2 regions of the Modestobacter sp. SYSU DS0290 genome follow, and region 1 is predicted to be linked to the other one. Evidence: riboswitches for the same ligand, from Rfam matches in the RefSeq annotation. Region 1 holds a riboswitch; the other holds the start of a gene.
The links. A riboswitch is a leader RNA that binds a small molecule or an ion and turns the genes downstream of it on or off. The one in region 1 is predicted to bind cyclic di-AMP.

Region 1 (4,151 bases):
AGGACGTAGGCGATGAAGACGGCGCCGTGGACCGGGCCGAACACCTGGACGCCGACCTCGGAGGTCTTCGGCACGTACTTGACGAACATCCCGGCGAGGAGGAGCACCCAGGACACCGCCTCGGCGACGGCGACGACACGGAAGACGCGGGCCACGGGGGCGGGGGCGAGGAGACGGGCAGCCACGACCGGGGACAACGAACCACCGGCGCCGCGGTCTCCCCGATGTGATGAAGCCCCCTCCTCCCGACCCTTCGCAGGCGCAGGGCGGGACCCGGGAGGGGGCCCTGCCAGGGCACCCGGACACGCCGGTGCCCCGGCCGCCGTGAGGCGACCGGGGCACCGGCGTTCGTGCTGGAGCGCTGGCGTCAGCCGGCGATCCGGCGCATCGCGGTGATGCTCCCCATCACGTCGATGCTGGCGACCTTGACCACGTCGCCGGAGGTCGGCGCGTGCACCATCTGCCCGTTGCCGATGTAGATGCCGATGTGGGTGACCGGCGAGTAGAAGGCGATGAGGTCGCCCGGCTGCAGCTCCCCGCGGGAGACCGCACGGCCCATGCTCGCCTGCGCCCGGCTGGAGTGCGGCAGCGAGATGCCGGCTGCGGCGTAGGCGTACTGCACCAGGCCGGAGCAGTCGAAGGAGCCCGGACCGGCGGCGGCCCAGACGTAGGGCTTGCCGCGCTGGGCCATGGCGGTGCTGACCGCGGTCGCTGCAGCGCCGCTGGAGGCGACGACCGGCGCAGACGGGGCCGGTGCGGCCGGCGCGGCCGGAGCCGCGGCGCGGGCGTTGCCGCCCCCACCCGAGCGGGAACCGGAGCTCGAGCTCGAGCTCGAGGCGGAGCTCTGCTCGGCCGCAGCGGCCTCGGCAGCCTCGGCGGCGTGCCGCCGCTCGGCCTCGGCCCGGGAGGCGGCCTGCTCCGCGGCGGAGAGCCGCTCGTACATCGCCTGGTACTCGGCGATCTGCTTGTTCAGGTCGGCGCGCTGCTTCTCGACCTGGTCCAGCTGGGCCTGCGCCTCGGTGGCGGCGGCCTCGGCGGCGGCCTTGGCCTCGGTGGCCTGCTCGTCGGCCGTGACGGCCTCGCCCAGGATGCCGTTGTTGTGGTCGGCGATGGAGTCCAGCGTGCCGACGCGGTCCATCAGCTCGTCGGCGGACTCGCTGGTGAGCATCGCCTGCAGGGTGCTCAGCTGGTCGCCGGTGTAGGCGCTGCGGGCGACCTCACGGACGCGGTCCCGAGCGCCGGACAGGGCAGCCTCGGCGGCCTCGACCTGGGCGGCAGCGGCGTCGACCTCGGCCTGCTTGGCCTCGAGCTCGACCCGGGCGTCGTTGAACTGCTCGGTGACGACCTCGAGGTCGTGGGCCCGCTCGGCGACCAGCGTGGCGGCCTCGGCGGACGTGGTGGGCTCGGCCGCCGCGGGCGCGGGGTTCAGCAGCGGGACGGCCACGAGGGCCCCGGCGGCGAGGAGGGTGACGACGGCCCGACGGGAGGTGGACCCACGGCGGGCAGGATTGAGCGAACTCGCCATGTTCGGCGGGTGGTCCTTTCTTCCAACGTGCCGCCTACCGAGTTAGCTGACGGGTTCGGATGGGAAGACACCCGGCACGTGCGGCCCGGCTCGGCCGCGCAGTGCTTCACCCCAGTGCTGCGGTGGGTCCCCGGTCCCCTGGCCCGCCGGAGTGCACGGGCCGCGGAGTTCGGCGGCGGTCTGGTCGGTCGCCACCGATGGGTGGCTGAGGTGCCCGTCCGGACCGTCGCCCACCGTAAGTGCGTTATGGGCTCGTGACAAACGCCCTTTGCGATTTTGTTGAGAAACTCCGGTGGTGTGCTCCGACACGCTCACCGAGGGTGACAGGCACGCCGAATCGTCCGGCCAGTGCGTCCTGCGGACCCGGATCGTCTCCCGGCCAGAGCGCCGACACGCGGCCTGAGCTGGGCAGCCGGACCCGGCGGGACCACTGCGCCCTCCGGTGGAGGGTGGGGTCTGCGCCACCACCGCCGGCCGATCCGTCGTCACGCTCCGCAAGCGGCTGGTGAAGCTGCCGCTGTCGCCACGCTCGCGGCCCGCAGGTGCCCCGGCGCGGCACTCCCCGGCTTCCTCGCCGGGACCTGGTAGGTGGCCTCGTGGAGGAGCCGCACCCCCGCAGGCCAGGATGACCCGGTGCCGACCCTCGCCGCCGTCCCCTGGGACGACCCCGCCGTCGCTGCGCTCACCGCTGCCCAGCAGGTCGAGCTGCGCGCCCGCTACGACGGCGCGAGCGAACCGGGCGTGCCGCCGTCCGCCACCGACGTCGCCGTGGTGCTGCTCGCCCGGGACGACGACGGCACGCCGGTCGGCTGCGGCGCGCTCCGCCCGCTGGGGCCACGCGAGGCGGAGATCAAGCGGATGTACGTCGTCCCGGCCGCCCGCGGGCGGGGGGTGTCCCGGCAGCTGCTCGCCGGCCTGGAGGCCGAGGCCCTCCGCCGCGGCTGGTCGACGCTGAAGCTGGAGACCGGCCCTCGCCAGCCGGAGGCGGTCGGGCTGTACACGTCGGCCGGCTACCGGCCGATCCCGACGTTCGGGCACTACGTCGACGACCCGTTCTCGCTCTGCTTCGCCCGGGAGCTGGGATGACCGCCGCCCGGTACGACGCGGTCGTCGTCGGCGGTGGGCACAACGGGCTGGTCGCCGCCGCATACCTGGCGCGCGCCGGGTGGTCGGTGCTGGTGCTCGAACGGCGCGAGGTGCTCGGCGGCGCCGCGGTCAGCCAGCAGGTGTTCCCCGGCGTCGACGTCCGGCTCTCGGCGTACTCCTACCTGGTCAGCCTGCTGCCCGACCGGATCGTCACCGACCTGGGGCTGCGGCTGGAGCTGCGCGACCGTGCGGTGGCCTCCTGGACGCCGCTGCGCCGTGACGGCCGGCACCGGAGCCTGCTGGTCGAGCGGGACGAGGGGCCCGCGACGGCGGCGTCCTTCCGGGCGCTCACCGGCGGGGACGCCGAGCTTGCCGGCTGGCAGCGCCTCTACGGCCGGCTGTCCACCCTGGCCGAGGACCTCGCGCCCACCCTCACCGAACCGCTGCCCAGCGAGAGGGAGCTCACCGGCCGGCTGCGCGACCCGGGCATCTGGCACGACCTGCGCGAGCGGCCGCTGGCCGACGTGGTGGCCGACCACCTGACCGACGACGACGTGCGCGGCATCGCCCTCACCGACGGCCTGATCGGCACCTTCGCCGACGTGCACGCCGCCGACGGGCTCGCCGGGCGCTGCTTCCTCTACCACCTGGTCGGCAACGGCACCGGCCGCTGGCGGGTGCCGGTCGGCGGCATGGGCGCGGTCAGCGGCGCGATCGCCACCGCCGCCCGCACCGCCGGGGCTCGGTTGCTGACCCGGGCCACGGTGACCGCACTGGAGCCCCGCGCCGACGGGGTCACCGTGCACTGGACCGACGACGACGGGACGGCGCATGCCGCCGACGCCGGGCACGTGGTGGGCGGCGCCGCGCCGACGGTGCTGGACGAGCTGCTCGGCGCGCCGCCGGCGTCGCGCCCGTCCGGGTCGCAGCTGAAGGTCAACATGGTGCTGCGGCGGCTGCCCGGGCTGCGCTCCGGGGACGACCCGCACCGGGTCTTCAGCGGCACCGTGCACGTCGACGAGTCGGCGTCGGCCATCGACGCCGCGTTCGCCCAGGCCGGCGCCGGCCGGCTGCCCGACGTCGTCCCGTTCGAGGTGTACTGCCACTCGCTGACCGACCCGTCGATCACCGGTGCCACCGGGCTGCACACCCTGACCCTGTTCGGGCTGCACACCCCGGCCGAGCTCTTCGCGGCCGACCCGGTGGGCACCCGGGAGGAGGCGGTGCGCCGGGTCGTCGCCCAGCTCGACGACCACCTCACCGAGCCGCTGGCCGACTGCCTGGCCACCGACGCCGAGGGGCGGCCCTGCCTGCAGGCGGCCTCGCCCCTGGACGTCGAGGGCGCGCTGGCCATGCCGGGCGGGCACATCTTCCACGGGGACCTGTCCTGGCCGGTGGCGACCGACCCGGGGCAGGCCGGCACCTGGGGCGTGGCGACCGCGCACCCGCGGGTCGTCGCAGCGTCGTCCGGGGGCACGGTCCGCGGCGGTGGGGTCAGCGGGCTCGGCGGCTTCGCCGCGGCCCGGCACCTGCTCGGCCG
Region 2 (4,151 bases), on a different contig from region 1:
CTTCGCCCGCCGCTGCGCCTCGGCCACCGTCTCGAACCACGCGTTCGCCATCTGCGCACTCCCCTGCTCCTCGGACCGGGGGACGCCGTCGTCCCCCGGTGCCTGCGACCACGGCCGCTGGCACTCAGTGCCACGGTAGCGGGGTGCAGTGGTGTGGAACACACCTCTTCCGTCTCCCGGAGGGGGTGGCCCGCGGCGGGTCAGGCGGTCTTGATCACCGAGACGTCGAACTCCACCTGGATGCGGTCGCTCACCAGCACGCCACCGGTCTCCAGGACGGCGTTCCAGGTCAGCTCCCAGTCGCTGCGCTTGATCGCGAGCGCACCCTCGAAGCCCACCCGGGTGTTGCCGAACGGGTCGAGCGCCGAGCCGGTGAGGGTGAAGTCGACGTCGACCGAGCGGGTGACGGACTTGATGGTCAGGTCGCCGGTGACCCGGTACACCTCGTCGTCGACCTGTCGCACCGCGGTGGAGTCGAAGCGCATCTCCGGGTACTGCTCGACGTCCAGGAAGTCCGCCGACCGCAGGTGCGCGTCGCGGTCGGGGGCGCCGGTGTCGATGCTCGCGGTGCGGATGCGCAGCGAGACGGTGCTGGCTCCCGGGTCGGCGGTGTCCAGGTGCGCGGTGCCGGCGAAGTCGGTGAACGCGCCGCGCACCGTCGTCACCATCGCGTGCCGGGCACGGACGCCGATGCGGGTGTGCGCGGCATCGACGAGGTAGTCGCCGGTGACGTCGGTCAATGCGGCCGTCGCGGCGTCGAAGTCCGAGGCCGCGGGCTCGGGTGCCCGGTGCTTGCCCACGGTTCAGCCCTCCTGGTCTGGGTGGTCCACCCGCTGATCCTGGCCCACGGGTGTGCGGTGCGGGCAGGGTGGTCGCGCGCTGCGCAGGCGAGGAGGGGCCGCCCGCTGCGGGCGGCCCCTCCTCGTCGGTGCCGGGTCGGTCGGGACCGGGTGGATCAGTACCAGCCGGCGCTCTGCGAGTGCGACCACGCGCCGCACGGCGAGCCGTACCGGTTGTTGATGTAGATCAGGCCGGCGTCGATCTGCCGGTTGCCGTCGGAGGTCTTGGCGATCCCGGTGCTCTTCCAGGTGGAGTCCAGGAACTGCGGGATGCCGTAGGCGGTGCTGCGCGGGTTCTGCGCGTTGGGGTTCCAGCCGCTCTCCTTGCCCCACAGCTTCTCCAGGCAGGAGAACTGGCCGGCGTCGCCGCCGAGCTTGGAGAGCGCGTAGCTCTGGTACGAGCCGGCCGGCGCGGCGGCGGCCGGGGCCGGGGCCCCGCCGCCCGAGGAGCGGGAGCTGGACTGCGACCGCGGAGCGGCGGCGGCCTGCTCGGCCTTGCGCGCCTGCTCGGCCTTGCGCGCCTCCTCCGCCTTGCGCGCCTCCTCGGCCTTGCGAGCCTCCTCGGCGAGCCGGGCCTCCTCCGCCTTGCGGGCCTCCTCGGCGAGCCGGGCCTCCTCCGCCTTGCGCGCCTCCTCGGCGAGCCGTGCCTCCTCCGCCGCGACGGCGTCGGCCTGCGCCTGCGCGGCGGCGGCCTCCGCCTCCTGGCGCTGGCTCCGGTCGGCCACCAGCTCACCGAGCCGGTCACCGACCCGGCCCTCGGAGACGACGGTGCCGGCGTGCTGGGCGGTGAGGCCGAGCTGGGTGGCGATGCTCACCGGTTCGGGCGCCGCGGTGGCCTGGGCGTCGGTCTGCCCGGAGACGGCCACGTTGACCAGGACGGCACCGACCGCGGCGGCGGCCAGGTACAGCGCCGGGCGGCGCAGGCGGGCGGGGGGCGCCAGACGGCGGGGGGACTCGTCCCCGGCGACGGGGAGGACCGTGGTGGGCAGCTCGCCGTCGGCGGGGAGGTCGTGCCCATCGTGGTCGTGCTGGGTGGTGCGGGGGGACATGAAGGAGGGGGCTCCCGGGCTCTTCCGCGGCCGCCTACCGAGTTAGCTGACGGATTCGGGCGGGAAGACGCCCTACCCGGCCGGGCGCGTGCCCGGGCGGGATTCACCCCAGTGCTGCGGTGGGTCCCCGGATCGCTGTGGACAGCGACTCGGCGGCATCCGGCGCGGGCTCCCCGGGTGGGGACGTGACGTCCGGCCGGACCCGACCACGGTAAGGCTCGTTACGACCTCGTGACAATGCTCGGCGGCCAGTTCGTCGGGTTCTGCCATGACACCGCTGGTCAGCGGCGTGGGACCCGTCCCGGACGTACCGCGTGTCACACCTGCCTCAGGGCAGCCGCCAGACCGTCGTCCGGCGCACCTGCCCGCCGTCGGCGTCGGGGACGTCGTGGGTGGCGGCCGGCAGCAGCCCCTCGCGCGGCAGGTAGGCACGGCCCGGGTCACCCAGCAGCACGGTGGCTCCCCGGAGCCAGTGGGTGCCGAGGTAGGGCAGCACCCGCGCGGTCATCTCCCGGTCGTAGCAGACGTCGCCGGCCAGGACGACGTCCACGTCGGGCCCGTCGTCGCCGAGCACGTCGCCCACCACCTCGATCCCGCGGACGCCGTTGAGCTCGGCGTTGAGCGCGATCGCGGTGTGCGAGTAGGGATCGACGTCGCTGGCGACGACGTGCGCGGCGCCGGCCCGCAGGGCGGCCACGGCGACCAGCCCACTGCCGGCGCCGAGGTCCAGGACCCGCTTGCCGGCGACCAGCTCCGGCGAGTCGAGGACGTACCGGGCCAGCGCCTGACCGCCGGGCCAGGCCGCCGCCCAGAACGGCGGGTCCTGGCCGGCGCCGCCTGCCTCGGTCTCCATCGCCTCCCAGAGGGCGACGACGTCGTCGGCGACGTGCAGCTGCACCTCGGGCACCAGGGTGGGCCGCTCCACCCGGGTGTGGGCCTGCAGGAAGGACGGCGGGACACGATCGGAGGCGGGCACCACGTCAGTGGACACCCACGCGCCCGACCGCGGCCCGCCGGGGTGCAGTGGGCCGTGCGGTCGCTGGTCCGTGCGGTGGCTAGTCCGTGCGGTCGCTGCGCACCACGGTGACCGGGCAGGGCCCGTGCCGGGTGACCTGGTCGCTGGTGGAGCCCAGCAGCAGGCCGGCGAAGCCGCCGCGGCCGCGGGCACCGACGACCAGCAGGTCGGCCTGCCCGGCGGCGGTGATCAGCGCCTTCACCGGGGCGGTGTGCGCGACGTGGCAGACGACCCCGGCGGCGCGCTGCTCGCCCAGCGCCGCCACGACGTCGGCCTCGAGGTCGGCCTGGACCGCCTTCTCGTAGTCGCTCATCGGCGGCACGTAGCCCGGCGACCAGCTCGCCGGCTGGGGTGCGGTGGCGATCCGCCAGGCGCGGACCACGTGCAGCGGCCACCCGGCCCGCTCGGCCAGCCCCGCCGCCCACACGAGCGCTTCCTGGGCGCACCCCGACCCGTCGTGCCCGACGACGACCCCACCGCCGACCGCCCCGGTCGACGCCTCCGCCGTGCCGTCCGCCATGGCCTCGTCGACCTCCGCCGCGAGCGTGTCCCGCGTGCCGTCCTGCTCCGTCCCCGTGTCCTCCTGTCCGTGCCCGCTCGTCCGGTGCCCGTCACACCGGCCACCGGGCTGCTCCCCTCCAGCGTGGCCCCCCGGCCGCCGGTCGCACAGAGCCGGAGGTCCCTGGGACCACCGCCGGTCCCGACCTCAGCCGTCCTCCCGGACGAGGTGCACGGCGGACTCCTCCGCCGAGGCGGCTCCCCCGTCGACCCCCTCGTCCTCGGCGTAGAGCTCGTCCTCCCGGTCGACCACACCGTCGTCGTCGGCGTCGGCGAGCCGGCCCGCCCGGTCGTCGCCGACCTCGTCGTCACGCAGCTCGCCGTCGGTGTCCGCGGCGTCCCCGAGCCCGTCCCCGTCCTCCTCGCCGCCGTCCTCGCGCAGCTCGCGGGCGAGCCGGCCGGACAGCCCCTCCCCCGCCTCCTCCTCGCGCTCGGTGGTGCCCCAGCCGGTGGAGACCCAGGGCCGGTCGGGCGGCGACCAGCCGGCGGTGTCGTCGTCGGCGTCCGGTTCGAGGGTGTCCGAGACCGCGGCCACGGTCTCGGGGTCGGTGCCGTCGTGGTGCGTCCGCATGGCTGTCTCCGGGGGCTGGGCGGCGCTGACGGCGGCAGTGTCCCGCGGCGCCGCGCCCTCCACCAGGCCCGCCCGCGCGGGCTCGGATCGCGCCGTCGGCCGACCTGCTCTTGACTGAT

Region 2: another riboswitch for cyclic di-AMP. It lies ahead of ACI795_RS14940 (aggregation-promoting factor C-terminal-like domain-containing protein); the one in region 1 lies ahead of ACI795_RS08650 (NlpC/P60 family protein).

The regions. Positions count from the first base shown of each region.
Region 1 is NZ_JBJHAI010000007.1:91,870-96,020, forward strand. Features, by position in the region: gene ACI795_RS08645 (DUF3817 domain-containing protein) at 1-185, opposite strand, end outside; gene ACI795_RS08650 (NlpC/P60 family protein) at 368-1,525, opposite strand; cyclic di-AMP (ydaO/yuaA leader) riboswitch at 1,541-1,710, opposite strand; gene ACI795_RS08655 (GNAT family N-acetyltransferase) at 2,159-2,611, shown strand; gene ACI795_RS08660 (phytoene desaturase family protein) at 2,608-4,151, shown strand, end outside.
Region 2 is NZ_JBJHAI010000018.1:44,928-49,078, reverse strand. Features, by position in the region: gene mftD (pre-mycofactocin synthase MftD) at 1-51, opposite strand, end outside; gene ACI795_RS14945 (YceI family protein) at 201-800, opposite strand; gene ACI795_RS14940 (aggregation-promoting factor C-terminal-like domain-containing protein) at 956-1,888, opposite strand; cyclic di-AMP (ydaO/yuaA leader) riboswitch at 1,920-2,043, opposite strand; gene ACI795_RS14935 (class I SAM-dependent methyltransferase) at 2,217-2,864, opposite strand; gene ACI795_RS14930 (universal stress protein) at 2,944-3,423, opposite strand; gene ACI795_RS14925 (DUF5709 domain-containing protein) at 3,610-4,032, opposite strand.